Linked DNA regions of Variovorax paradoxus. The protein of the gene in region 3 interacts with the protein of the main gene of each other region in a pairwise test. Links are inferred from orthologs where the notes say so. Each region holds a gene or a part of one and is shown on either strand. Other genes may lie near its edges. The genes, in order: acpP, secA and QFZ47_RS23895.

Region 1 (9,138 bases), 3.8 Mb from region 3 along the record:
CAGCGCGTCCTGCAGCGGTGCCTGGGTGTCGCAGCCGAAGTCGAGCGGCGCGGGGACGAGGTAGAGCTTGCCGTGGGTCACAGGAGTTCGACCCCCGCGGCGCGCAGCATCCGGCAGGTGCGGATCAGGGGCAGGCCGACCAGGGCCGTCGGATCGTCGCTGTCGATCGCGCTCAGCAGGGCGATGCCAAGGCCTTCGCTCTTGGCGCTGCCCGCGCAGTCGTACGGCTGCTCGGCCTGCAGGTACTGCTCGATGGCCGCGTCGCTGAGCTCGCGGAACACCACCCGGACCGGCGCCAGGTCGCGCTGGACGAAGCCGGTGGCCTCGCAGACGACGGCCACCGCGGTCTGGAACACCAGCGTCTGGCCGCGCATCCTGCGCAACTGGGCCGTGGCGCGCGCATGGTCGCCCGGCTTGCCGAGCGCCTCGCCGGCGAGATCGGCCACCTGGTCGGAGCCGATGACCACGGCCTCGGGGAAGCGGGCGGCCACGGCGCGGGCCTTTTCGAGCGCCAGCCGCTCGGCCAGCTCGCGCGGCGTTTCGCCGTCCAGGGCCGTTTCGTCGACTTCAGGGGGCTGTACATCGAAGGGCAGGTGCAGTCGGTTCAGCAGTTCGCGCCGGTAGCGCGAGGTCGAGGCGAGGATCAAGAGGCGTTGCATGGGACAGATTGTGCGGGAGCTGCCGCAAAACCCTCAGGCGTGCATCCGGGGCGGCGAGGCGGCCGGCGCGCTAGACTGGTGCGGATGAAGAGAGAATTCGCCCCCCAACGGCTCGACGTGGCCGGCTTTGCCGCCGCTGCCGCCACCCTCGACGCCACCGACCCGGTTCCGAACTATGTGCGCCTTGCCGCCGAACTGGCGGCTGCGGCGCCCGACGCCGTGGTCCGCTGGGCGGCGACCGGCGAAGAACGCCCGGGCGCCGACGGCAAGCCTGTGCCCTGGCTGCATCTGGAAGCCGAGACGACCGTGCCGCTGACCTGCCAGCGCTGCCTGACGCCTGTCGAGGCGCCGCTGGTGGTGGACCGCTGGTTCCGTTTCGTCGCCGACGAGGCCACGGCGGAGGCCGAAGACGATGAATCCGAGGAAGACCTGCTCGTCGTGAGCCGGGATTTCGACCTGCCCGCCCTGATCGAGGACGAGCTCCTGATGGAAATTCCGGCCATGCCCGTGCACGAGGTCTGCCCGGTACCGGTCCAGCTCTCGTCCAGCGACGAAGACTTCCAGGCGGCCGAAGAGGCCAAGCCGAACCCTTTCGCGGTGCTCGGGGCGTTGCGCTCACGCAAGCCGGAAGAGGGCAAGTAGCCCTTTCCCGGCGCCTGGGCTATAATCACGGGCTTCGCGCGCGCCGCCGTGAGCAGCAAGACAGACCAGGGCATTCCATGCATGCCCCTGAATTGCCACCGCAAGAGAGCGCATCCAATCACTCACTCAACAGTCCAGGAGCCATCATGGCCGTCCAGCAAAACAAGAAGTCGCCTTCCAAGCGCGGCATGCACCGTTCCCACAATGCGCTGGTCGTTCCCGGCATTGCCGTCGAGCCGACCACTGGCGAAACGCACCTGCGCCACCACATCAGCCCCAACGGTTTCTACCGTGGCCGCCAGGTGCTCAAGAACAAGTCCGAAGCCTGATCTCGCATCCCAAGGCCGAGGCCCGAAGCTACTTTTGCCGTAGCGTCGGGCCTTTGTTTTGATGGCTACGCCTTCTTCCCCCGAACCCACCGCTGCGCCTTCCGCAATCACGCTTGCCGTGGATTGCATGGGAGGCGACCATGGGCCGCGCGTCACGCTTGCGGCCTGCCGCGCGTTTCTCGAGCGGCACAGCGAAGCCTCGTTGTTGCTGGTCGGTGCGCCCGCGGCATTGGCGGGCTTTGCCGCGCATCCGCGCGCGCGCATCGTCGCCGCCAGCGAAGTGGTGGGCATGGACGATCCGATTGAAATCGCCCTGCGCAAGAAGAAAGACTCTTCGATGCGCGTCGCGATCCAGCAGGTCAAGGATGGCGCCGCGCAGGCGGCCATCTCCGCCGGCAACACGGGTGCCTTGATGGCCATTGCTCGCTACCTGCTCAAGACGCTCGATGGCATCGATCGTCCGGCCATCGCGCCCCAGCTTCCCAATGCCAAGGGTGGCGCCACCACGGTGCTCGACCTGGGGGCCAACGTCGATTGCGACGCGGAAGACCTGCTCCAGTTTGCCGTGCTCGGCTCCGCACTCGTTTCGGCGCTCACGGGCAACGAAGCGCCTTCGGTCGGCCTGCTCAATATTGGCGAAGAAGCCATCAAAGGCAGCGAAACGATCAAAAAAGCAAGCCAACTGCTGCGTACGGCCGCCAATTCCAAGGACTTGAACTTTTACGGCAACGTGGAAGGTAACGACATTTTCAAGGGCACGACAGATATCGTGGTCTGTGACGGTTTCGTTGGAAACGTCGCGCTGAAGGCCAGCGAAGGCGTGGCCTCGATGATCGGCGAATTCATCCGCGTCGAATTCTCGCGGAGCATTTTCACGAAGGCCGCGGCAATTGTTGCCTATCCGGTCCTAAAAGCGTTCAAAAACCGGCTTGACCATCGACGGTACAACGGCGCGGCGCTGCTGGGCCTGCGCGGCCTGGTCTTCAAGAGCCATGGCTCGGCTGACGAAGTGGCTTTCGGACATGCGCTGGATCGCGCTTATGATGCCGCTCGCAACAACCTGCTCGATCGCGTGCGGGCCCGCATCGCTCACGCCGCGCCATTGCTCGCGCGGCAGGAGCCCGCGGTGCCAGCCGACGCGACGGCCCTCCACGTTTGATGAGCCCTTATTCACGCATCACCGGCACCGGCAGCTATCTGCCCCCGCGCCGGGTGACCAATGACGACCTTGCCAAGGAATTGGCATCGCGCGGCATCGAAACCTCGGACCAATGGATCGTCGAGCGTACCGGCATCCATGCACGCCACTTCGCAGCGCCCGAAGTCACGAGCAGCGATCTCGGCCTCGAGGCCGCCAGGCACGCGCTCGAAGCCGCGGGCCGCAAGGCGGAAGACGTCGACCTGATCATCGTCGCCACCTCGACGCCCGACATGGTGTTTCCGTCGTCGGCGGCCATTCTTCAGAACAAGCTCGGCATTGCCGGCTGCCCCGCCTTCGACGTCCAGGCGGTCTGCAGCGGCTTCGTCTATGCGCTGACCGTGGCCGACGCCCTGATCCGCACCGGCACGGCGCGCTGCGCGCTGGTGGTCGGCGCCGAAGTTTTCTCGCGCATTCTCGATTTCAACGACCGCACCACCTGCGTGCTGTTCGGCGACGGCGCCGGCGCCGTCGTGCTCGAGGCCAGCGAGGAGCCGGGCATCCTGGCGAGCGACCTGCATGCGGACGGCAAGCACGTCGGCATCCTTTGCGTGCCCGGTCACGTCTCCGGCGGCAATGTGCTGGGGACGCCGCTGCTGCACATGGACGGCCAGGCCGTGTTCAAGCTGGCGGTGCGCGTGCTCGAGGATGCCGCCCGCGCCACGCTTGCGAAAGCAGGCAAGACCGAGGCCGACATCGACTGGCTCATTCCGCACCAGGCCAACATCCGCATCATGGAAGGCACGGCAAAGAAGCTGAAGCTTCCGCGCGAAAAGCTCGTCGTCACGGTCAACGAGCATGGCAACACCTCGGCCGCCTCGATTCCGCTGGCGCTCGACGAGGCCGTGCGGTCCGGCAAGGTGAAGAAGGGCGAAACCGTCATGCTGGAAGGCGTGGGCGGGGGCTTCACCTGGGGCGCGGTGCTATTGAATCTGTAGTGCATGGCCATGCCCCCTGCGGGCAGCGATGCGACACCACGCTTTAATAAAAATGAAATCCTTTGCTTTTGTCTTCCCGGGTCAAGGCTCCCAGGCCGTCGGCATGCTCGACGCCTGGGGCGATCACCCGGCCGTGGCCGAAACCCTGCGCGAAGCCTCCGAAGCGCTGGGCGAAAACGTCGCCGGGCTGATCAAGAACGGCCCGAAGGAAGAACTTGCGCTGACCACCAACACCCAGCCGGTGATGCTGGTGGCCGGCGTTGCCGCCTGGCGCGCCTGGCTCGCCGAGGGCGGGGCAACGCCTTCGGTGGTGGCCGGGCATTCGCTGGGTGAATATTCGGCGCTGGTCGCGTCGGGTGTGCTGACGCTCGCGCAGGCCGCGCCGCTGGTGCGTTTTCGGGCGCGGGCCATGCAGCAGGCAGTGCCCGTCGGGGTCGGCGCCATGGCGGCCGTGCTGGGCATGGAAGCCGGCAAGGTCGTGGCGGGCTGCGCGGAAGCCACGGCATCGTTCGGTGCAGGCAGCGCCGAAATCGTCGAGGCGGTGAATTTCAACGATCCCATGCAGACCGTGATCGCCGGCAGCAAGGCGGCCGTCGACAAGGCCTGCGAATTGCTCAAGGCCAACGGCGCCAAGCGCGCGCTGTTGCTGCCGGTGTCGGCGCCGTTCCATTCGAGCCTGATGAAGCCCGCGGCCGAGGCGCTGCGCGAAAAGCTCGCCACCCTCACGCTCGCTGCGCCGCAGATTCCGGTGCTGAACAACATCGACGTGGCTGTCGAGACCGACCCTGCGCGCATCCGCGACGCCCTGGTGCGCCAGGCCGCCGGTCCGGTTCGCTGGGTCGAAAGCGTGCAGGCCTTGAAACTGCGCGGCGTAGCCTCCATCATCGAGTGCGGGCCGGGCAGGGTGCTGGCCGGCATGGTCAAGCGCATCGCCCCCGAGCTGGAAGCCGCGTCGGTGTACGACCCGGCGACGCTCGCGGACACCCGACAATCGCTCGCCGGCTGAACGGCGCAGGGCCCCGACACTTCTTTTATGAGCATTCCCAAATTCGAAGGGCAAGTCGCCCTGGTCACCGGCGCATCGCGCGGCATCGGAGCAGCCATTGCGCTCGAGCTGGCGCAGCGCGGCCTCAAGGTGGTCGGCACCGGCACCACCGAGGACAGCGCGGCAAAGATCACTTCGGCGCTCAGCGCCTTCGACGGCCGCGGCCGTGCACTCGATGTGAACGACGCCGTCGCCGTCGAGGCGCTGGTCGACGAGATCGTCAAGGCCTACGGCGAGATCCACGTGCTGGTCAACAACGCCGGTATCACGCGCGACACGCTGGCCATGCGCATGAAGGACGACGACTGGGACGCGGTGCTCGACACCAATCTCAAGGCCGTGTTCCGCCTCTCGCGCGCGGTGATCCGCCCGATGATGAAGCAGCGCTATGGCCGCATCATCAGCATCACGAGCGTGGTGGGCGCCTCCGGCAATGCCGGCCAGGCCAACTACGCGGCGGCCAAGGCCGGCGTGGCGGGCATGACCCGCGCACTGGCCCGCGAGCTGGGCAGCCGCAACATCACGGTCAACTGCGTGGCGCCGGGCTTCATCGAGACCGACATGACGGCCAGCCTGCCCGAAGCACAGCAGCAGGCGTTGCTGCAGCAGATCCCGCTGGGCCACCTGGGCAAGCCGGCCGACATCGCACATGCAGTGGCCTACCTCGCATCGCCCCAGGCGTCCTACGTGACGGGGCAGGAACTGCACGTCAACGGCGGCATGCACATGTAGCCGCAAGGCGCAATCTTTTCCCGTACCGGGCGCACGGCAAATGCCACAATGCGCCCGGCTAAAATCCACTGTTACCTACAACCCTCAGAGGGAACCAAATGAGCGATATCGAAGCACGTGTCAAGAAAATCATCGCCGAGCAACTCGGCGTGGAAGAGTCCCAAGTAACGAACGAGAAGGCCTTCGTGGCCGACCTCGGCGCAGACTCGCTCGACACGGTCGAACTGGTGATGGCACTCGAAGACGAATTCGGGATCGAGATTCCCGACGAAGACGCCGAGAAGATCACCACGGTGCAAAACGCCGTCGACTACGCCACCAAGAATCAAAAGGCCTGATCGGGCCCAGTTGGAACTGTCTCGGCCGGCGGCGCTTTTCTTCTTCAGCCCCGTACGCGCCGACATCAGTCTTCAGCGCTTCCAGAAAGGTTTGCCGGCATGACCAAACGCCGCGTCGTCGTGACCGGACTCGGTTGCATCGCTCCTGTCGGAAACACCGCAACCGAATCCTGGGCCAACCTGTTGGCCGGGAAGTCGGGTATTGCGAACATCACCGCGTTCGATGCAAGCGCCTTCGCTTGCAAGTTCGCCGGTGAGGTCAAGGGTTTCGACATCACACAATACATCTCGGAGAAAGAAGCGCGTCACATGGACCGCTTCATTCATCTGGGGCTTGCCGCCGCCATCCAGGCGGTGCAGGACAGCGGACTGCCGACCGGCGAAGCGCTGCCTTACGAGAAAGCCGTGCGCATCGGCTGCAACATCGGCTCCGGCATCGGCGGGCTGCCGATGATCGAAGAGACGCACGGCGAATACGCGAGCCGCGGCCCCCGCCGCATTTCGCCGTTCTTCGTGCCGGCTTCCATCATCAACATGATCTCGGGCCACGTGTCGATCAAGTACGGCTTCAAGGGCCCGAACATCGCGGTCGTCACGGCCTGCACCACGGGCCTGCATGCCATCGGCACCTCGGCACGCATGATCGAATACGGCGATGCCGACGTGATGATCGCGGGCGGCGCCGAGTCGACCATTTCCCCACTGGGCATCGGCGGCTTCACTGCGCCGCGTGCACTGAGCACGCGCAATGACGATCCCGCAACGGCCTCGCGCCCGTGGGACAAGGACCGCGACGGCTTCGTGCTGGGCGAGGGCTCCGGCGTGCTGGTGCTCGAAGAGTATGAGCATGCCAAGGCGCGCGGCGCCAAGATCTACGCGGAAGTCTCGGGCTTCGGCCTGACCGGCGACGCGTACCACATGACCGCGCCCGACGTCGACGGCCCCCGTCGTTCGATGGCCATGGCGCTGGCCAATGCCGGCGTCAACGCCGATGAGGTCCAGTACCTCAACGCGCATGGCACCTCGACGCAGATCGGCGACCTCAACGAGACCAACGCGGTCAAGCTCGCCTTCGGCGATCACGCGAAGAAGCTCGTCGTGAACTCGACCAAGTCGATGACCGGCCACCTGCTGGGCGGCGCCGGCGGCATCGAATCGGTGTTCACGGTGCTTGCGCTGCATCACCAGAAGAGCCCCCCGACCATCAATATCTTCAACCAGGATCCGGAGTGCGACCTCGACTATTGCGCCAATCAGGCGCGCGATCTCAAGATCGATGTCGCGGTCAAGAACAACTTCGGCTTCGGCGGCACCAACGGCACGCTGGTGTTCAAGCGCGTTTGAACCTTGCTCTTCCATGTACAGCGCGCCATCGGTGACCTATCCGGTGGGGCGCTCGCGCGGCGCGACCCGGATCTTGCTTGCCACGTGGGCCTTGGGTGCCTGCTGCGCGGGCCTGTCGTGCTATTTGATCGATAGCGTCGGCTGGCGCCAGCTGCTGCTGGTTCTGAGCGTCCTGTTTTCAGGCATTGCGGCCGGACTCGGGCTGCGGAGCGACGGTGCCGCCATGCTGCACTTCGACGGCCTGTGCTGGACCTTGACGGGCGCCGACCCCGGCCGGGCCGTTCACGCGGCGCGCGCCGCCGTGGCGCTCGACCTGCAATCGCTGCTGCTGGTCCGGCTGACCCGGCCGGGCCGCGCCGGACGGTGGATATGGATCGAGCAGCGCGCCATGCCGGAACGCTGGCGCGATGTGCGCCGTGCGGTATATTCGCGCGCCCCGTCCGCCTCGCCTGCGGGCGAGCCGTGGCGAGCCACCGCGCCTGCCGATGCGCCCTGAACCTCCCCGATGACAACTTCTCCGCCGCCAGTGCCACCGGACTCCGGCTTGCCCGAATGGGTCCGCCGAGGCGCCGCGTCCGGGCGAGGTCGACCTCCAGCTGGTCCAGCGCACGGTCGCGGGTGACCAGAAGGCCTTCGAGCTGCTGGTCATCAAGTACCAGCGCCGGATCGAGCGCCTGATCGGGCGCATGGTGCGCGACGTCGACCTGGTCGAAGACATCGCCCAGGAAACCTTCATCCGGGCCTACCGCGCGCTCCACCAGTTCCGTGGCGATGCCCAGTTCTACACCTGGCTCTACCGGATTGCGGTCAACACCGCCAAGAAGGCGCTGGTCGACATGAAGCGCGACCCGACCATCTCCGAAAGCGCCCTGCGGCCGTCTTCTGACGAGGACGATGAAACTTACCGCCCTGGAAACGAACCAATCAGCGACGAAACTCCCGAATCAGTCTTGGCAGCGAACGAGATCGCCCAGGTGGTCCAGGCGGCCATGGAAGCATTGCCGCCCGAATTGCGCCAGGCGGTCACCCTGCGCGAGATCGAGGGCATGAGTTACGAAGAGATCGCCGAGGTCATGGATTGCCCTATCGGCACGGTGCGCTCGCGTATTTTCCGGGCGCGTGAGGCCATTTCGGCCAGGGTCAAACCGCTGCTGGACAACCAGTCCGGCAAGCGTTGGTAGGTAAGCAGGTGAATGAAATGAATCAGACGATGACGGTTCGTGAACAGGTGTCCGCGCTGGCGGACGGTCATTTGCATGGCGAGGACTTCGCGCGGGCCATCGACACCGTCTGCGCGAAAGAAGATGCGCGCGGTGCCTGGCGCGCCTATCACCTGGTGGGCGACATCCTGCGCTCGGGCGCCCATTCGCCCTGCAGCGACAGCAACGCATTCCTGGCCCGCTTCCAGCAGCGCCTGGCCGCGGAGCCCGTCATCGCGGCGCCGGCGCCGGCCGCAGCACCCGCGGTGCTGACGGCGCGACACAGGGCCGACGCAGCCAACGAGCCGGTCTTCCGCTGGAAGCTGGTGGCCGGCGCCGCGTCGCTGGTGGCGGTTGCCGCCATCAGCTGGACCCTGGTCGGCAACGGCATTGGCGCGTCGTCGCTGGGTGCCCAGATCGCAGCTGCCCAGCAGCAGCCGGCCGCCAATTCGGTGCTGGCCGCCGCGGCCGCCAACAGCCAGCTTCCGCCCACGGCCGCGCTCACGCCAACCCGTGTGATGGTCGGCAACGGCAGTCCGCAGGTCATGCTGCGCGATCCGCGGCTCGACCAATTGCTCGAAGCGCACCAGCAGGCCGGTGGCGCGTCGCAAATGCCCTCGGGCTTCCTGCGCAACGCGACCTTCGAAGGCCCTGCGCGCTGATCCGCGCCTGTCTCTCTCCAATGACCGTTCAGATGCCGATCTCCGCACGCGC
Region 2 (9,703 bases), 1.3 Mb from region 3 along the record:
CTCGCCAGCAACAGAGCCGCGCGAATCCACGCCGCCGGCTCGCCCTCTTCCACGATGCGCGCATACACCAGCAAAGGCCAATGCCACAGATAGAGCGGGTAGCTGATGAGGCCGATCCACACCATCGGGCGGCTCGCGAGCAGGTGCCTGTTGAGCACGCCCGCCGGTCCGGCCGCGATGCAGCTCGCCGCGCCCAGCGTGGGCAGCAGCGCCCACCAACCCGGAAACGCCTTGTCGCTGCGGGTCATCACGAGCCCGAGCACGATCAGCCCCACGCCCAGGCACGACTGCAGGTGGCTGCGCCAGGCCGGTGCCGGCGTCTGCTTGTTGGCGGACTGCAGGCGCATGCAGGCCAGGATCCCGCCCACCATCAGTTCCCAGAAGCGCGAAGCGGGCGAGTAGAAAGCCGCGGTGCGATAGGGATGGATGGTCAGCACGTTGACCAGGAACGACGCCGCCGCGAGCACCCACAGCAGCCGAAGGACCGGCCAGCGCCGGCGCCAGGCGAACGCCAGCAGCATGGGCCAGAAGATGTAGAACTGCTCCTCGATGCCCAGCGACCAGAGGTGCAGCAGCGGCTTGGCCTCCGCGGCGGTGTCGAAATAGCCGGCCTCGCCCCAGAAGATGAAGTTGGCGACGAAGGCCGCGCCGCCGGCCGCCTGCTTGCCGAGCTCCGTGAACTCCCTGGGCAGCAGCGCATACCAGCCGAAGGCGAGCGTGGCCGCGAGCACCAGCGTCAGCGCCGGAAAGATCCGCCGGATGCGCCGCGCGTAGAAATCGCGGTAGCTGAAGTCGCCCGCCGCGTGGCTCTGCATGAGGATGGTCGTGATCAGGAAACCCGAGATCACGAAGAAGATGTCGACCCCGATGAAGCCCCCCGGCAATGCATCGGGAAACGCATGGAAGGCCAGCACCGAGGCCACCGCCACGGCACGCAGGCCGTCGATGTCGGGGCGGTACTTGGGATGCATCATGCCGTGCCTCGGGCCCGCGGCGTTCGCTGGACGCGCCCGCGCATCCGCGCCGCCCTGTCCATCAGGCCAGTGTCGAAACCGCCAGCGCCGCCGAGGCGGGCAGGCCGCGCTCCTGGGTCAGCCATTCGAGCACCGGCAGCGCGCCCGGCAGCACCGGCGCCACGTCCAGCGGCAGTTGCTGCCAGCGCATGGCCTGGCCTTCGCGCATTTCGAACTCGCCGCTCCAGGCCGTGACCTTGCACCAGTGCAGCCGCACCAGCGCGTGCGGATAGTCGTGCTCGGTGATCTTCCAGGCGTTGGCGCCCGCGATGGTGATGCCGAGTTCTTCGTGCAGCTCGCGGCGCAGTGCCTGCTCCACCGTCTCGCCGGCCTCGATCTTGCCGCCCGGGAATTCCCAGAAGCCCGCATAGGCCTTGCCCTCGGGGCGGGTCGACAGCAGCAGCGCGCCGTCGGCCGGCCGGATCAGCACGCCGACGGCCACCTCGGTGTGCTTGCGGCCCGGCTGTGCGCTCATGCCGTGGCCCGCCCCGCGTAGTCGCGCGCGAACTGGTAGGCCACGCGGCCGCTGCGCGAACCACGCTCGAGCGCCCAGACCAGCGCCTCGGGCCGCGCTGCCTCGATGGCGGCCTTGTCGACGCCGAACGACGACAGCCATTGCGCGACGATCGCGAGGTATTCGTTCTGGCTGAACGGATAGAAGCTCACCCACAGGCCGAAGCGCTCCGACAGCGAGATCTTTTCCTCGATCACCTCGCCGGGATGGACTTCGCCGTCCTCGGTGTGGGTGTAGCTGAGGTTGTCCTTCATGTATTCAGGCAGCAGGTGGCGCCGGTTGCTGGTCGCGTAGATCAGCACGTTGGGCGTCGATGCGGCAATCGATCCGTCGAGGATCGACTTGAGCGCCTTGTAGCCGGGCTCGCCCTCGTCAAAGCTCAGGTCGTCGCTGAACACGATGAACTTCTCGGGCCGCTGCGACACCACCTCGACGATGTCGGGCAGGTCGGTGAGTTCGGCCTTGTCGACCTCGATCAGGCGCAGTCCCTGCGGCGCGTAGGCCTGCAGGCAGGCGCGAATCAGCGACGACTTGCCCGTGCCGCGCGCGCCGGTCAGCAGCACGTTGTTGGCCGGCTTGCCTTCGACGAACTGGCGCGTGTTGCGCTCGATCTTTTCCTTCTGGATGTCGATTTCCTTCAGCGAATCGAGTGCCATCGCAGCCACGTGCTTGACGGGCTCGAGCACGCCGTGGCCCGAACTGCGGCGCCGATAGCGCCAGGCGATCGACGCGTTCCAGTCGGCCGGTGCAGCCAGCGGCTGCGGCAGGATCGATTCGATGCGGCCGATCAGCTGTTCGGCGCGCTCGATCAGCTTCTGGAACTGTTCATTCATGACCGGTAGTCGGCGTTGATGGTCACGTACTCGTGGCTGAAGTCGCAGGTCCACACCGTCTCGCTGGCCTTGCCGCGGCCCAGGCCGATGCGCACCGTGATCTCGCTCTGCTTCATCACGCGCTGGCCGTCTTCCTCGCGGTACGACGGGTTGCGCCCGCCCTTGACGGCCACGTGCACGTCGTCGAGGAACAGGTCGATGCCGGTCTGGTCGAGATCTTCGATGCCCGCGTAGCCCACGGCCGCGAGGATGCGGCCCAAGTTGGGGTCGCTGGCATAGAACGCCGTCTTGACCAGCGGCGAATGCGCCACGGCATAAGCCACCTGCCTGCACTCGGCGGCATCGCGCCCGCCTTCGACCTGGATGGTGATGAACTTGGTGGAGCCTTCGCCGTCGCGCACGATTGCCTGCGCCAGTTGGCGCGCGACGTTCTGCATGGCTTCGACCAGGGCCTGGCCTTCGGGCGAATCGAGCGAGGTGATGGTGGCGTGCGCCGCCTTCTGCGTGGCAATGACCACGAAGGAGTCGTTGGTCGAGGTATCGCCGTCGATGGTCACGCGATTGAACGAGGCATCGGCGAGCCGCTTGGCCAGCGGCTGGATCAGCGCCGGGTCGATCTTTGCGTCGGTGGCCATGAAGCCCAGCATGGTCGCCATGTTCGGGCGGATCATGCCGGCGCCCTTGCTGATGCCGGTGATGGTGACGGTGGCGCCGCCAATTTGAACCCGCTGGCTGAACGCCTTGGGGATCGTGTCGGTGGTCATGATGCCTTCGGCCGCACGCGCCCAGTGGTTCTCCGAAGCATCGGCCAGCGCGGCCGGCAGGCCGGCCTCGATGCGGTCCACGGGCAGCGGCTCCATGATCACGCCGGTGGAAAACGGCAGGATCTGCTCGGGCGCGATCTCCAGCTGGCGCGCGAGTGCGATGCAGGTGGAGCGCGTGCGCATCAGGCCGTCTTCGCCCGTGCCGGCATTGGCGTTGCCGGTATTGATGACCATGGCGCGAATGCCGTAGTTGGCCACCAGATGGTCGCGGCAGACCTGCACCGGCGCCGCGCAGAAGCGGTTCTGGGTGAACACGCCGCCGACCGCCGAGCCTTCGTCGATCAGCACCACCGTCAGGTCCTTGCGGTTGGCCTTGCGCACACCCGCTTCGGCCACGCCGATGCGGACGCCGGGCACCGCGAACAAGGCGGCAGGATCAGGGGCGGACAGGTTCACGGGCATGGCGGTTTCTCTTCTCCGGAGTTTCTGGGTCAGCTGAGCTTGCCGTGGCAATGCTTGTATTTCTTGCCGCTGCCGCAGGGGCACGGGTCGTTGCGGCCGACGCGGGCAAAGGCCGCGGCTTCGGCGCCGAGCGTGCCGAGCCCCAGCCCCGCGGCCGCGATGCGGCGCTGGTTTTCTTCGTCCAGGCGCACCTCGACCTCGCCGGTTTCGGTGGGCGCGCTGTAGGTGATGTTCGAGAGGTTCTCGCCGCGGCTCTCGAGCGCATCCGCCGCTTCTTCGAACTGCTCGCCCGACTGCACGCGCACCGTCATGAGCTGGCGCGTGACTTCGTTCTTGACCGAGTCGAGCAGCTGGCCGAAGAGCTCGAAGGCCTCGCGCTTGTATTCCTGCTTGGGCTGCTTCTGCGCATAGCCGCGCAGGTGAATGCCCTGGCGCAGGTAGTCGAGCGAGGCCAGGTGCTCGCGCCAGTGGGTGTCGATGCTCTGCAGCAGCACCATGCGCTCGAACTGCGTGAAGTTCTCCTGGCCGATCAGCGCCACCTTGGCATCGAAGCTGTCGTTGGCGGTCTTGACCACCTTCTCGACGATGTCTTCGTCGCTCACGGCCTCGGCCGCTTCGATGTCCTTCTTCAGGGGCATGTCGATGCCCCACTCGTTGGCGAGGCTCTTTTCGAGGCCGTCGAGGTCCCACTGCTCCTCGACCGATTCGGCCGGCACGTACTGCCGCACGACATCGGTGAAGCAGCCTTCGCGCAGCGCCGCGATCTGCGCCGTGAGGTCGCCCGCGTCGAGGATGTCGTTGCGCTGCTGGTAGATCACCTTGCGCTGGTCGTTCGAAACGTCGTCGTATTCGAGCAGCTGCTTGCGGATGTCGAAGTTGCGTGCCTCGACCTTGCGCTGCGCGCTCTCGATGCTGCGCGTGACGATGCCGGCCTCGATGGCTTCGCCGTCGGGCATCTTGAGGCGGTCCATGATCGCCTTCACGCGGTCGCCCGCGAAGATGCGCATCAGCGGATCGTCCAGGCTCAGGTAGAAGCGCGAGGAGCCCGGGTCGCCCTGGCGGCCCGAGCGGCCGCGCAGCTGGTTGTCGATGCGGCGCGACTCATGGCGCTCGGTTGCGATGATGCGCAGGCCGCCGAGCGACTTGACGAATTCATGGTCCTTGGTCCATTCGGCGCGCACATGCGCGATGTCGGCCTCCTTGGTGGCGTCGTCGCGGCCTTCGTCGTTCTCGATGGCCTCGACCATCTTCTCGATGTTGCCGCCCAGCACGATGTCGGTACCGCGGCCGGCCATGTTGGTCGCGATGGTGATCATCTTCGTGCGGCCGGCCTGCGCCACGATGTCGGCTTCGCGCGCATGCTGCTTGGCGTTGAGCACCTGGTGCGGCAGGTCCGCCTGGGTGAGCAGGCCGTCGATGATTTCGGAGTTCTCGATCGACGAGGTGCCCACCAGCACCGGCTGGCCGCGCTCGTAGCATTCGCGGATGTCCTGGATGGCCGCCTCGTACTTCTCGCGCGTGGTCTTGTAGACGCGGTCGAGCTGGTCGTCGCGCCTGCTGATGCGGTTCGGCGGAATGATGACCGTCTCGAGGCCATAGATTTCCTGGAACTCGTAGGCTTCGGTGTCGGCCGTGCCGGTCATGCCGGCCAGCTTGCCGTAGAGGCGGAAGTAGTTCTGGAAGGTGATGGAGGCCAGCGTCTGGTTCTCGGCCTGGATCTGCACGCCTTCCTTGGCTTCCACGGCCTGGTGCAGGCCATCGCTCCAGCGCCGGCCCGTCATGAGGCGGCCGGTGAATTCGTCGACGATGACCACTTCGCCCTGCTGCACCACGTAGTGCTGATCGCGGTGGTACAGGTGCCGTGCGCGCAGCGCGGCGTTCAGGTGGTGCATCAGCGTGATGTTGGCCGGGTCGTAGAGCGACGCGCCTTCGGGCAGCAGCTTGAATTCGCCCAGCAGCTGCTCGGCCTTCTCGTGGCCGTCTTCAGTCAGGAACACCTGGTGGGTTTTTTCGTCGACCGTGAAGTCGCCCGGCACCGTGACGCCTTCACCCGTGCGCGGATCGGCCTCGCCTTCCTGCTTGGTTAGCAGCGGCACCACCCTGTTGATGGCCAGGTAAAGGTCGGTGTGGTCTTCGGCCTGGCCGCTGATGATCAGCGGCGTGCGGGCCTCGTCGATCAGGATGGAGTCCACCTCGTCGACGATGGCGTAGTTCAGGCTGCGCTGAACCCGGTCGCCGGGCTCGTACACCATGTTGTCGCGCAGGTAGTCGAAGCCGTACTCGTTGTTGGTGCCGTAGGTGATGTCGCTGGCGTAGGCCTGCTGCTTTTCCTCGCGCGGCATCTGCGGCAGGTTGATGCCCACCGTGAGGCCAAGGAAGTTGTACAGGCGCCCCATCCACTGGGCGTCGCGGTTGGCGAGGTAGTCGTTCACGGTGACCACGTGCACGCCCTGGCCCGACAGCGCATTCAGGTACACCGGCAGCGTGGCGGTCAGGGTCTTGCCCTCGCCGGTGCGCATTTCGGCGATCTTTCCGTTGTGAAGCGCCATGCCGCCGAGCAGCTGCACGTCGAAGTGGCGCATCTTCATGACGCGCTTGGAGCCTTCGCGCACGGTGGCAAAGGCTTCCGGCAGCAGGTCGTCGAGGGTTTCGCCCTTGGCGATGCGGTCCTTGAACTCCTGAGTCTTGGCACGCAGCCCGTCGTCGGTGAGCTTCTCGAATTCGGGTTCGAGCGCATTGATGCGCTCCACCGTCTTGCGATACTGCTTGAGGAGCCGGTCGTTGCGACTGCCGAAAATCTGGGTCAGGAAGTTGGTTGCCATTGGCGTGGAGATGGGCGGGCACCTGACACGACAGGCACTGCGACCGGATTCCCTAAGATATGGTGAAAGCAGTTGGGCGCACCTTCTTCGAATGCAAGCTCCGAAGAAGGCAAGCGGCTCCAGACCGGATCTGCCGGCGCAAGCGTCGGCAAACCGGGCATTTTAGCTGTCTTGTTCCACCCTCCGGATTACCCATGAATCGCCGCTCCGTCCCCCCCTTCACGTTGCAGCAGGCCGCCGAAGGTTCGCCCACCCTGGCGAGCCTGATCGCCCGCGCGCGCGACGCGAGCGAGCGGCTGCGGGCGGTCGAGGGACTGATCCCGCCGCCCATGCGCCCGGCCGTGCAGGCCGGCCCGGCCGAAGGGGACGTGTGGTGCCTGCTGGTCAACGGCAGCGCCGCGGCCGCCAAGCTGCGGCAGCTGTCGCCGATGCTGGTCACCCGGCTGCGCAACAAGGGCTGGGACGTGAACACGATCCGGATCAAGGTGCAATCCGGGCGCTGAACAAAAGAAAAACGGCCGGCCGCGCAAACGGCCCGCCCATCGGCTCCCGACCTATTGCGGCTGAAGCCCGATGTCGTGCGCCACCTTCTGCCAGCGCTCGGCTTCGGCGCGCATGAAAGCCCGCAGCTCGCCCGTGGTGGACCCCTGCAGCTGCACGCCGAGCACGGCCATGCGCTCCTTCACCGACGGATGGTCCAGCGCCGCGATGGCTTCGCGCCGCAGCCGCTCGGTCACCTCCAGCGGCGTGGTGGCGGGCGCCACCATGGCCCACCACTGGTCGATCTCCAGACCTTTGAGCCCGCTCTCCGCGAGGCCAGGCACTTCCTTGAGCCCCGGAATGTTCACGCGCTGCGCGCTCGTCACCAGCAGCGGGCGGATCCGGTTGGCGCCCAGCAGGCTGGAACCGCTGGCCAGCGTGGCGAAGTGCCCGGCCACCGTGCCCGCCGCCACGTCGGTGAGCGCCGGCGCCGAGCCGCGATAGGGAACCATGTTGAACCTGATCTTCGTGCGGCTCGCCAGCAGTTCGGCCGCCAGGTGGCTCACCGTGCCGGCGCCGCTATGCGCAATGGCCGGCGGCATCGGACGGGCGGCCGCCGTCCTGATGAAGGTCTTGAAATCCCGGCTGTCGTCGTCCATGCCCGCAAAGAAGACGAGGGGCGAGGTGCCGATCATCGTCACCGGCGTGAAGTCGCGCAGCAGGTCGTAGGGCAAGCGCGTGGTCACCGCGGGCGCAATGGCGTGCGGCAGCTCGACGATGGCCAGTGTGTAGCCGTCGGGCGCGGCCTTGGCCGCTGCCTCGGTGCCTATCTGGCCGGCCGCGCCGGGCCGGTTGTCGACGATCACCGAGTTGCCGATCGTCTGGCTCATGCGCTGCGCCATGGCGCGCGCAATGGCGTCGGTGCTCCCGCCGGCGGCCCACGGCACGATCAGCTTGATGGGTTTGTCGGGAAAGGCCGCCCAGGCGCGCTGCGCCGTGGTGGTGAACAGGGCGGCTGAACCGGCAGCCAGGAAGGCGCGGCGTTGCATTGCTTGCATGGTTTCGGTTCCTTCTGGATGGCTCGGAAGTTCAGGCGGCCGGGTCGGGCCAGCTCGGGTCGCGTGAGGCGTTGGCCGTGAGCATCAGCACCACGTGGGCATCGCCGGCAATGGCGTTGCCCTCGCGCAGCTGGCGCAGGGCGTCCAGTCCGGCCGCCGCGCACAGTTCGGCGCTCACGCCGGCCGCCGTGAGCGTTCGCCGGGCCGCGCGGGCCTGGTCGTCGCCCACCACCACCGCGCCACCGCCCGAGGCGACTGCGGCTTGCCACTGCAGGAAGGTCACGGTGGACCCGGCGGTGGAAAACTGCGCGGTGTGGCCGGGGTACATGCCGTCGAGCGCGCCGCCGGCCAGCACGCGCGAGAGGCGCGCAAAAGGTTCGACCAGCCAGAGCCGCGGCAGGCGCGAGATGCGCCCGGCGGCCAGCAGGTCGCGAAAGCCCGCGTAGATGCCCCAGGCCAGATCGCCGCGCGCCGTGGGAATCACCACGTGATCGGGCAGGCCGCCCTCGGCCAGGCACTCCAGGGCAATGGGCTTGTAGCCCTCGATCGCCAGCGGCGCGCTTCCCAATGCTGGCAGGCGGTAATTGGTCAGCGCGAAATAACCCGGATGTTGTGAGCGCTCACGCACGAAAGCCCAGCGGCCGGCGTTGTCGGAAAAGATGTGGCGCCGAGCGCCAAGGGCATCGAGCTGCCGCGCATAGGCGGCCGGCAGGCCTTCGTAGGTTGCCACTTCGCAGCGCAGGCCCGCGGCCCACGCATAGTGCGCCGCCGAGATCGCGGCATTGCCCGAAGAGGCCAGCACCAGCGTGTGGGCACCGAAATCCAGCGCCTGGGCCACGCCCACCGCGGTCATGCGGTCCTTGTGGGAGCCGGTAGGGTTGCCCGATTCGTCCTTGAGCGCGAGGCGCGCCACGCCGAACGCGCGGGCAAGCTCCGGGATGTCAAGCAGAGGCGTGCCGCCCTCGCCCAGCGTGAAGCCCGGCGCGTAGGGCATGGGCAGGGGGCTGCCGCCACCCGGCAGGTAGCTCGCGTGCAGCCCGACGTGGATGCCCAAGCCGCGGCAGGCAGGGCAGCCGTCGTTCGCCAGCGTGAGCGGATAGGGAGCCTCGCAGCGCAGGCACCGAAAGCCTTGCAATCGGGGATTTTTCGCCGGGCGCGGCGGACGGGTCCGCGCGGTGCCTGGCGGATCGGCGGACGGCTCGGAAGCCGAGGCGAGCTTGAAGCGGAGTACGGGCGCAGGCATGTTCAGGCGGTCCTGGGTGGAGAGGTCGTGCCCAAATCTTAGGCGTCTGCAAATAAAATCATCTAGCTTGAAATACTCAAGCGATAAATAAACTTATCGATGCGCTTCACCGAAATAGAGACGTTCCGGGCCCTGATGCGCGCCGGCTCCACGCGCAAGGCCGCGGCCCTGCTGCATGTGACGCAGCCCGCCATCAGCCAGTCGCTCAAGCGGCTCGAGGCGCAGGCCGGCATGCTCCTGTTCCAGCGCACCGGAGGGCGGCTGGTGCCCACGCCCGAGGCGCACGCGCTGTGGACCGAGGTCGAGCGCGTCTTCATCGGCATGGAGGCCATCGAGCACCGCATGCGCAGCCTGCGCGACTTCGGCACCAACCAGCTCGAGCTCAGTTGCTATCCGGCCTTCGGCCTCGGCTTCATGCCCCGTGCGCTGGAGCGCCTGAAGGCGCACCGGGGCGACAACAGTCCGTGGCCGCAGGTGTCGCTGCAGGTGCTCAGCTCCAAGGATGTGCGCGACC
Region 3 (9,400 bases):
CACGATCCAGTACCCGCCGAACCCCAAGGTGGAGGGCGACAAGAACAACTACGCCATCGAGATGGAGCCGCAGCTCGCGGCGCGCATCGAGAAGGAAGAAGAAGTGCGCATGCTGGTCGAGCTGGCGCAGAAGCTCGAAGGCATGACCCGCAACATCGGCATGCACGCGGGCGGCGTGCTGATTGCGCCCGGCAAGCTCACCGACTTCTGCCCGCTCTACCAGCAGCCCGGCAGCGACTCGGCCGTGAGCCAGTACGACAAGGACGACGTGGAGGCGATCGGCCTCGTGAAGTTCGACTTCCTGGGCTTGGCCACGCTCACCATCCTCGAGATTGCGAAAGAGTTCATCGTCAAGCGCCACAAGGGCCAGGAGAACTTCGCGTACGAGAACATCTTGCTCGACGACCGCGAGACCTACAAGCTGTTCTCCGAAGGCAAGACCGAAGCGGTGTTCCAGTTCGAAAGCCGCGGCATGCAGGGCATGCTGAAGGATGCGCGGCCAACGCGGCTCGAAGACCTGATCGCGCTCAATGCGCTCTACCGTCCAGGTCCGATGGACCTGATCCCGAGCTTCGTGGCGCGCAAGCACGGCCGCGAAGAGGTGGAGTACCCGCACCCGGCCGTGGCCGAGATGCTCTCCGAAACCTACGGGATCATGGTCTACCAGGAGCAGGTGATGCAGACCGCGCAGATCCTGGGCGGCTACTCGCTCGGCGGCGCCGACCTGCTGCGCCGCGCCATGGGCAAGAAAAAGCTCGAGGAGATGGCCGAGCACCGCGAGAAATTCCGCGCGGGCGCGCTCTCGACACATGGCATCCCGCAGGACAAGGCCGACGAGATCTTCGACCTGATGGAGAAGTTCGCGGGCTACGGCTTCAACAAGTCGCACGCCGCCGCCTACTCGCTGCTGGCGTACCACACGGGGTGGCTCAAGGTCCACTACACGGCCGAGTTCTTCTGCGCCAACATGACCGTGGAAATGGACGACACCGACAAGCTCAAGGTGTTGTTCGAAGACGCGCAGAAGAATTTCGGCATCACTTTCGAGCCGCCGGACGTGAACCGCGGCAACTACCGCTTCGAGCCCGTCACCGACAAGGTGATCCGCTATGGCCTGGGGGCCGTCAAGGGCACGGGCCAGCTCGCGGTCGAGGCCGTGGTGCGGGCGCGGGAAGAGGGCGGGCCGTTCAAGAGCCTGTTCGACTTCTGCGTGCGCATCGACCGCCAGCGCATCAACAAGCGCACGGTCGAGGCGCTCATCAAGGCTGGCGCCTTCGATGCGATCCAGCAGAACCGCGCCTCGCTCATTGCCTCGGTCGACCGCGCCTTCGAGTTCGCATCGGCCACCGAGGCCAATGCGGCGCAGGTCGACATCTTCGGCGACAGCGAGCACGGCTCGGCCACGCAGGAGCCCGAACTGGTGGACGCCACGCCCTGGGGCGTGAAGGAGCGGCTCACCTTCGAGAAGACGGCCGTGGGCTTCTATCTCTCGGGCCACCTGTTCGACGAGGTGGCGCACGAGGTGCGGCGCTTCTGCAAGCGCGAGATCGGCGACCTGATGGACACGCGCGACCAGCAGGTGATCGCGGGCATCGTGAGCGATTTCCGCGTGATCAACGGCCAGCGCGGGCGCCTGGCGATCTTCAAGCTCGACGACAAGTCCGACGCCATCGACGCCACCGCCGACGAGGCGCTGATCAACGCGAACCGCAACACCTTGAAGGACGACGAACTGGTGATCGTGAGCGGCCGGCTCCAGCCGGGCCGCGGCGGCTTCGAAGCGCGCTTTCAGGTGCAGCAAGTGTGGGACCTGGCCACCGCGCGCTGCCGCTTCGGAAAATTCCTGCGGGTGGCCGTCAACGGCAAGGCGCCCGACATCGCGCGCCTGGTGAAAGACTTTCCGCCGCGCACCGAGCAGAGCGAGCACGGCGATCTGGTGCAGGGGCTGCCGGTGCGCCTGTCGATGGCGCGCGGCGGTGCGCAGGTCGAACTGCAGCTGGGCGAGCGCGCCAGGTTCTTCCCGACCGACGCCGCGCTCGCCAGCTGGACGGCGCAGGCGGAGGCGGGCAAGGCCTCGGTGATCTACGAGTGAAACGAATGAGCCGCGAGGCGGCCGGGCGCGCGTAGCGCCTGGCCGGCCCCGTTAGCGCTTGGGCCGCAGCGAGACGATCAGCGAGGGGAAGATGCGCCCGTCGGTGTCGCGTGGCAGCTTGTCGGTCTTGTGCAGGCCGCGCTCGGCGGCTTCGTCCCAGCTGGGCAGTCCGCTCGACTTGGTCAGCTTGACGCCGACGATGGTGCCGTCCGGTGCCAGGTTCACTTCGAACTCGGCGGCCGGATTGCCGTTCACCGTCTCGGCGTCGGGGAAGGTGATGTTCGGACGCACCGCCGCGGCAATGCGTCCTGCGTAGCCGCTCGACGGTCCTGACGAGCGCAGGGCCGTGCCCTTGGAGTCGTCGCTGCCGCTCGCGCCTGCCAGGCCCTGCATGCGCTTGAGCGTTGCGGCCCGGTCGGCCGCGGCCTGCTTGGCTGCGGCTTCCTGCTGTTTCTTCGCTTCGGCCTGCTTGGCCTCGGCTTCCTGCTGCTTCTTCTGCTGATCGGCGAGCTTTTGCTGCTGCGCCTTCTTGCGTTCGGCTTCGTCTTCGGCGCGCTGCTTGGCTTCGAGCTCTTTCTTCTTCTGCTGTTGCTGCTGCTCGAGCTCGCGTTCTTTCTGTTCCTTCTGCTCCTTGAGCTTCTTCTCGCGCTCGAGCGCGATGTCGGGGGCGCGCGGCGCGGGTGCGGGCTCGGGTGCCTTCACCTGGGGCGGTGGCGGCGGCGCGGGAGCCGGCGGCGGAGGCGCGGGAGCGGGCGTGGGTGCCTGCGGTGCGGACAGGCGCGGCGCGGCCTGCTGCACCGTGGACGACCACAGCTCCGCATCGACGGCGCCTTCGTCGGCGTCGCTGCGCCAGCGCACGCCCCACGTCAGCGCCGCGATCAGGAGCGCGTGCGCAATCAGCGCAAGCAGCACCGCGCGCGGCGTGCCGCGCTGCGGCGGTGGTGCGAACTCGGGACGATCCAGGGCGAGCGACATGCCTTATTTGCCGCCCGTGGTGGTGACGGACAGGCCCACGCGCTCGATGCCGCTGCGCTTGAGCTGGTTCATCGCCTTCACGACGGTTTCGTACTTCACGGACTTGTCGGCGCTGATGACCACGGGGCGCTGGTCGTCGCCGCCCTGGGCGGTCTTGGCCGCGGAGCCGATCTGGGTCATGGGAACGGACGCGCCACCGCTGCCGGTGGACGGGTCTTTCTTGATCTGCACTTCATCGTCGCTCTTGATGACGATCTCGATGGGCTTGTCGGGCTGCTTGTTGGCGCGGTCGACCGAAGGCAGGTTGATCACGCTCGGCGTGATGAGCGGCGCGGTGACCATGAAGATGATCAGGAGCACCAGCATCACGTCGATGAACGGGACCATGTTGATCTCGTTGATCGTGCGGCGGCCTCGGCCCCGGGACGAAACGGCGGGCATGTGCTGGAACCTCCGCTCAGCGGTTGGCCGGAGCCGCCGCGGTTGCCGACGCCACCGCGGCCGGGTTGGCCGAGAGGTTGCGCTGCAGGATGTTGGAGAACTCCTCGATGTAGGTTTCGAGGGCAATGGCGATCTTGTCGATCTCGCGCGCGAAGCGGTTGTAGCCCACCACCGCCGGAATGGCGGCGAACAGGCCGATGGCGGTGGCCACCAGTGCTTCCGCAATGCCGGGCGCCACGGTGGCCAGCGTCACCTGCGCCAATGCGGCCAGGCCGGTGAAGGCATGCATGATCCCCCAGACCGTGCCGAACAGGCCGACGTAGGGCGACACCGAACCGACGGTGGCCAGGAACGACAGGTTGTGCTCGGCCGCGTCGAGTTCGCGCTGGAAGCTCGCGCGCATGGCGCGGCGGGCGCCATCCAGCAGCGTGGGGGCGTCGCTCACGTGGCGCTCGCGCAGCTTCTGGTACTCGCGCATGCCCGAAGCGAAGATGCGTTCCATGGGGCCGGCGAACTTGGCGTTCTGCGCGGCCGAGGCGAACAGCTCGTTCAGGCTGGTGCCCGACCAGAACTCGCGCTCGAAATCGTCGTTGAGCGCGCGCATGCGGCGCAGCGCGAAGTACTTGCGGATGATCGCGGCCCAGCTGGCGATCGAGACGATCACGAGCAGCAGCACGACCAGTTGCACCACGAAGCTCGCATGGAGCAGGAGATTGATGATGGAGAGGTCTTGGTTCATGGCTTGAAAGGTTGAGTCATGGAGCCGCCGCAGCGCTCGAGGGTTCCCGCAATTTGGGTGGGTATCCGCGCGGGGCGCAATGTGGAGGCATCCACCCAGCCGATGCGGATCGTGCCTTCGCACAGCAGAACGGGCGCCGCGGCTCCCGTTCGCTCTTGCTCTGTTTTTGATAGCACGTGTTGACCGATTATCAACGACGCGGTACCCAATTGTTTGAGATCGGCTGTAACCAGCAGTTCGTCGTCGAGCCGGGAAGGGCGATGGTATTTGAGCTGGGTTTCGCTCACCACGAACTGGCCGCCGGTTTCCTCGCGCAGCTTTCGCTGCTCCACGCCCAGCGAGCGCAGCCATTCGGTGCGGCCGCGCTCCATGAACTTGAGGTAGTTGGCGTAGAAGACGATGCCGCCGGCGTCGGTGTCTTCCCAGTAGACGCGGATCGGAAACGCGTAGCTCATGAGGCCGGGTTCGCGATCATGGCCCGCAGGCGTTCGACCGACTCCTGCAGATGCGCCATCGAACTCGCGGTGGAGAAGCGCACGAACTTGCCCGTCTCGGCCGTGCCGAAGTCGCGGCCCGGCGTCACGGCCACATGGGCGCGCTTCATGGTTTCGAAGGCGAAATCCCAGCTTCCCGAGATGCCCAGCTTCTCGGCGACGGCGGTGCAATCGGCCCAGGCGTAGAAGGCGCCATCGGGCACCACCGGCACGTTCAGGCCCAGCGCGTTGAGCTGCGGAATGAACCAGTCGCGGCGCGCCTTGAACTCGGCGCGGCGGCGCTCGTATTCGGCAATGCTCTCGGCCTCGAAGCAGGCCAGCGCTGCATGCTGCGACACGGTGCTCGCGCAGATGAAGAGGTTTTGCGCCAGCCGCTCGACCACTGGCACCAGCGCTTCGGGCACCACCAGCCAGCCCAGGCGCCAGCCGGTCATGTTGAAGTACTTGCTGAAGCTGTTGATGCTGATGACGTTGTCGTCGATGGCCAATGCCGTCTGCCCGAAGGCATCGTCGTAGGACAGGCCGAGATAGATCTCGTCAATCAGCGTGATGCCGCCGCGCTGCGACACCACCTCGTGAATGCGGCGCAGTTCATCGGGCGCGATCGAGGTGCCCGTCGGGTTGGAGGGCGAGGCGAGCAGCACGCCGCGCGTCCTGTCGGTCCAGGCGGCCTCGACCTTGGCGGCCGTGAGCTGGAAGCGCTCTTCGGCGGTGGTGGGTATCAGCACGGCCTTGCCATCCGCGGCACTCACGAAGTGGCGGTTGCAGGGGTAGCTGGGATCGGGCAGAAGTATCTCGTCGCCGGACTCGATCAAGGCCAGGCAGGCCAGTTGCAGCGCAGCCGAGGCCCCTGCGGTCACCACGATGCGGCGCGCCGGCACGTCGACACCGAAGCGCTGGGTGTACCAGCCGCTGATGCGCTCGCGCAGCAGCTCCAGGCCGGTGGCCTGTGTGTACTGCGTGGCGCCGGCGCGAACGGCGCGCGCAGCGGCTTCCTGCACCAGCGGCGGGGCGGTGAAGTCGGGCTCGCCGATGTTCAGGAAGATCATCGGCCGGTCGGTGTGGGCCACCTCGCGCGCGAGCACGCCGGCGGCCTTGGCCACCTCCATCACATAGAAGGGTTCGATGCGCTGTGCGCGCGCCGAGATCCTCATTGCACCCCCAGGCTACGGCGCTGCGCGCCTTCGCCACCCCCCTCGCAAGCGAGGGGGCGAGCGCCTTCGGGCGGCCGGGCGGCGCTCCTCACGTCCTCGCCTTGCCTGAGGCCCGGTCGGCCTCGACCTCGGCGGCGCGCAATTGCGGTGCCAGGCCATTGAGCACGGCGTTGACGTACTTGTGGCCGTCGGTGCCGCCGAATTCCTTGGCCAACTCGATGCACTCGTTGAGCACCACGCGCCATGGCACGTCCAGGCAGTGCTGGAACTCGTACACGCCGATCCACATCACGGCATGCTCGACGGGCGATATCTCTTCGAACTTGCGGTCGAGCAGCGGGCGGATCAATGCGTCGAGCTGTTCGGCGCCCTCGATCGATCCGTGCAGCAGCGCGTCGTAATGCGCGGCATCGGCCTTGTGAAAGCCTGCGAGGTCGCGCGTGAAGTGGTCGATATCGGTCGGGTCGTTGCGGCCCACCAGGTGCTGGTAGAGCGCCTGCAGCGCGAATTCGCGTGCGCGGCTGCGGTTCGACTTGGCCGAAGCCTTGCGCGCGCCGGTGCTGGTCAGGCCGGTACGCACTTGCCGTGCCGGGCGCGGCTTGGCGCCGGCTGCTTTGTTGTTGTCGTTGTCTTCGGTCATTTGAGAGAGGCCAGCAACTGCGCCATTTCGACAGCCACCTGGGCCGCGTCGCGGCCCTTGTCGGTCTGTCGGGCGACGGCTTGCGCCAGGTTTTCGGTCGTGAGGATCGCGTTGGCGATGGGAAGGCGGTGGTCGAGCGCAACGCGGCTCACGCTCGCACCCGATTCGTTGGCCACCAGTTCGAAGTGATAGGTCTCGCCGCGGATGATGCAGCCCAGCGCCACCAGCGCGTGGTAGCCGCCGCGCACGGCCATGGCCTGCAGGGCCACCGGCACTTCGAGCGCGCCGGGAACCTGCACATGATGGATGTCGTCCGCGGCCACGCCCAGCTTCTCGAGCTCGGCGAGGCAGGCCGCGGCGAGCGCATCGGTGATGTCGGCGTTGAAGCGCGCCTGCACGATGCCGATGCGCAGCCCTTTTCCGTCGAGCGGCTTTGCATCCGCTCCCTTGTTTGCGCCTTGCATGTCGTGTCAGTCTTTAGTCTTTGGTGAGGTAGCCGGCAATCTCGAGCCCGTAGCCCGCGGCCATGCTCGGCATGCGCCGCGGCGTGCCGAGCAGGTTCATCTTGTGCACGCCGCATTCGCGCAGGATCTGCGCGCCGATGCCGTAGCTGCGAAGGTCCATGCGGCCGCGCTCGGGTGCTTGCGCAGGGCGCGCGGTGCCGTCGAATTGCGCGAGCAGTTCGCCGGCCGTTTCGCCGCAATTGAGCAGCACGGCCACGCCCTTGCCCTCGTTCGCGATGTGCGCGAGGCTGGCGTCCAGGCTCCACGAGTGCAGGGAGCGGTTGATCTCGAGCGCGTCGAGCACCGACAGCGGCTCGTGCACGCGTACCGACACCGTGTCTTCGGGCGCCCACTGGCCGCGCACCAGCGCCAGGTGCACGCCGCGGCTCGGCTTGTCGATGAAGGCATGCGCGGTGAAAGCGCCCCAGGCCGTCTGGATCTCGCGGCAACCGACCTTTTCAACCAGCGATTCGACGCGGCTGCGGTGCTCGATGAGCGCGGCAATGGTGCCGATCTTCAGCCCATGCTCGGCCGCGAAGAGCTGCAGGTCGGGCAGGCGGGCCATGGTGCCGTCTTCGTTCATCACCTCGCAGATCACCGAGGCGGGCGAGCAGCCGGCCATCGCGGCCAGGTCGCAGCCGGCTTCGGTATGGCCGGCGCGCATCAGCACGCCGCCGTCCACCGCCTGCAGCGGGAAGATGTGGCCGGGCTGCACCAGGTCGCTGGCCACGGCGTTGCGCGCCACGGCCGCCTGCACGGTGCGCGCGCGGTCGGCCGCCGAGATGCCGGTGGTCACGCCTTCGGCCGCCTCGATGGAGACGGTGAAGGCGGTCGAATGCTTGGCGCCGTTGCGCGACACCATGGGCGGCAGCTGCAGCCGCTCGCACATCTCGCGCGAGAGCGTGAGGCAGATCAGCCCGCGCGCGTGGCGCGCCATGAAGTTGATGGCCTCGGGCGTGATGTGGTCGGCCGCAATGACGATGTCGCCTTCGTTTTCGCGGTCTTCCTCGTCCACCAGGATCACCATGCGCCCGGCGGCGAGCTCGGCCACGATCTCCTCGACCGGGGAAATCGGCGCGGGCGCCCGCGTGCCGCGGGGTGCGCCGATGGGCGTGACGGAAGCGTTCATTCGGCGGTGTCCTTGGAATACGTGGAAGGGGTCGGCACCAGGACGCCGGCCTGGAGCATGCGCTCCACATAGCGCGCCACGGTGTCTATTTCGAGATTGACCTTCGAACCGGCCTGCAGGCTGCCCAGCGAAGTGTTGTCGACCGTGTGCGGAATCAGGTTGATGCTGATCTCGGCGCCATCGGCGATGTCGTTCACGCTGTTGACCGTGAGGCTCACGCCGTTGATCGTGATGGAGCCCTTGTACGCCAGGAAGCGCGCGAGCGCGAGTGGCGCCACCACGCGCAGCTCCCAGCTTTCGCCGACCGGCGCGAAGTGGCTCACCGTGCCGATGCCGTCCACATGGCCGGAGACGATGTGGCCGCCCAGCCGGTCGCTGGCGCGCAGCGCCTTCTCGAGGTTGATGCGGGCGCCTTCCGCGGTCAGCCCCGCGGTCTTGTCGAGCGATTCGGCCGAGATGTCGATGGTGAACTGCTGCCGGGCAGGGTCGAGCGTGGTCACGGTCATGCACGCGCCGTTGAGCGCAATGCTGTCGCCGAGCCCGACGTCGTCAAGATAGCCGTCGGGCACCGCAATGCCGAGTCTTTTGCCGTAGGAGGAGGAGGGGCCGAGGTCGTGGATGGCGGCGATGCGCCCCACGCCGGTGATGATTCCGGTGAACATCCGCGCATTTTCGCAGACATCCTGGGTCCGCCCGGCGAGCGCCTGCATTCGCCCGCTAGAAAGCGTCCCTTCCCGCGACCCGGGCCACGATCCGGAGGTCCGGCCCGATCCGCTCGATGGTCCTGAATTCCAGCGGCAGCGCGCCGGCCAGGTCGGCCAGCGGCCCGCCGGTGTGAATGCCGGAAGCCATGTCGAGCCCGTCGCCGATGAGCTTGGGCGCCAGATACACCAGCAGCTCGTCGACCAGGCCCTCGCGCAGCAGCGAGCCATTGAGCTTGTGGCCGGCCTCGACGTGGAGTTCGTTGACCTCGCGCCGGGCGAGATCCCGCAGCATCGCCGCCAGGTCGACTTTGCCCTGCGCGTTGGGCAGATAGGCGATGGTGGCGCCGCGCGCTTCCAGCGCGGCGGCCTTGGCGTCGTCCGGCGCCGCAGCGTAAATCCAGACCGGCCGGCCAGCCATGAAGATCTGCGCGCCGGGCGGGGTCTGCAATTGGCTGTCGACCACCACCACATGCGGCTGGCGGCTGGTTTGCACCAGCCGCACGTCGAGCCGGGGGTCGTCCTCCAGCAC

What was found.
Region 1: the proteins of QFZ47_RS23895 (region 3) and acpP interact in binary tests that used the Escherichia coli proteins (3 or more experiments, as listed by UniProt). The link is inferred for Variovorax paradoxus from one-to-one orthologs.
Region 2: the proteins of QFZ47_RS23895 (region 3) and secA interact in binary tests that used the Escherichia coli proteins (3 or more experiments, as listed by UniProt). The link is inferred for Variovorax paradoxus from one-to-one orthologs.

What each region holds. Positions count from the first base shown.
Region 1 is NZ_JAUSXL010000002.1:496,646-505,783, reverse strand. Bases 4,529-7,261 are described here. They hold acpP (acyl carrier protein), read left to right. Parts: upstream 4,529-5,641; coding sequence 5,642-5,881; downstream 5,882-7,261. Other genes in these bases: fabF (beta-ketoacyl-ACP synthase II), read left to right, coding at 5,981-7,225; fabG (3-oxoacyl-ACP reductase FabG), read left to right, coding at 4,800-5,543; fabD (ACP S-malonyltransferase), read left to right, coding at 4,529-4,772. Outside these bases: QFZ47_RS06200 (SAM-dependent methyltransferase), read right to left, coding at 1-81; QFZ47_RS06195 (Maf family protein), read right to left, coding at 78-659; QFZ47_RS06190 (YceD family protein), read left to right, coding at 744-1,301; rpmF (50S ribosomal protein L32), read left to right, coding at 1,448-1,630; phosphate acyltransferase PlsX, read left to right, coding at 1,692-2,789; QFZ47_RS06175 (beta-ketoacyl-ACP synthase III), read left to right, coding at 2,789-3,766; more of fabD, read left to right, coding at 3,819-4,528; QFZ47_RS06150 (hypothetical protein), read left to right, coding at 7,299-7,721; RNA polymerase sigma factor RpoE, read left to right, coding at 7,822-8,406; QFZ47_RS06140 (sigma-E factor negative regulatory protein), read left to right, coding at 8,424-9,086; QFZ47_RS06135 (MucB/RseB C-terminal domain-containing protein), read left to right, coding at 9,107-9,138. UniProt on the Escherichia coli protein: Carrier of the growing fatty acid chain in fatty acid biosynthesis.
Region 2 is NZ_JAUSXL010000002.1:2,982,789-2,992,491, reverse strand. Bases 3,416-6,713 are described here. They hold secA (preprotein translocase subunit SecA), read right to left. Parts: upstream 6,409-6,713; coding sequence 3,616-6,408; downstream 3,416-3,615. Other genes in these bases: QFZ47_RS17710 (hypothetical protein), read left to right, coding at 6,603-6,713; argJ (bifunctional glutamate N-acetyltransferase/amino-acid acetyltransferase ArgJ), read right to left, coding at 3,416-3,586. In the rest of the region: QFZ47_RS17735 (acyltransferase family protein), read right to left, coding at 1-974; QFZ47_RS17730 ((deoxy)nucleoside triphosphate pyrophosphohydrolase), read right to left, coding at 1,036-1,488; QFZ47_RS17725 (ATP-binding protein), read right to left, coding at 1,485-2,360; more of argJ, read right to left, coding at 2,357-3,415; more of QFZ47_RS17710, read left to right, coding at 6,714-6,911; QFZ47_RS17705 (Bug family tripartite tricarboxylate transporter substrate binding protein), read right to left, coding at 6,963-7,946; QFZ47_RS17700 (pyridoxal-phosphate dependent enzyme), read right to left, coding at 7,978-9,189; QFZ47_RS17695 (LysR substrate-binding domain-containing protein), read left to right, coding at 9,289-9,703. UniProt on the Escherichia coli protein: Required for protein export, interacts with the SecYEG preprotein conducting channel.
Region 3 is NZ_JAUSXL010000002.1:4,298,260-4,307,659, forward strand. Bases 2,974-5,968 are described here. They hold QFZ47_RS23895 (YbgC/FadM family acyl-CoA thioesterase), read right to left. Parts: upstream 4,703-5,968; coding sequence 4,244-4,702; downstream 2,974-4,243. Other genes in these bases: tolA (cell envelope integrity protein TolA), read right to left, coding at 2,974-3,067; QFZ47_RS23885 (ExbD/TolR family protein), read right to left, coding at 3,071-3,508; tolQ (protein TolQ), read right to left, coding at 3,525-4,247; QFZ47_RS23900 (pyridoxal phosphate-dependent aminotransferase), read right to left, coding at 4,699-5,895. Also shown: dnaE (DNA polymerase III subunit alpha), read left to right, coding at 1-2,092; more of tolA, read right to left, coding at 2,144-2,973; transcription antitermination factor NusB, read right to left, coding at 5,984-6,535; ribH (6,7-dimethyl-8-ribityllumazine synthase), read right to left, coding at 6,532-6,999; ribBA (bifunctional 3,4-dihydroxy-2-butanone-4-phosphate synthase/GTP cyclohydrolase II), read right to left, coding at 7,013-8,167; QFZ47_RS23920 (riboflavin synthase), read right to left, coding at 8,164-8,829; bifunctional diaminohydroxyphosphoribosylaminopyrimidine deaminase/5-amino-6-(5-phosphoribosylamino)uracil reductase RibD, read right to left, coding at 8,885-9,400.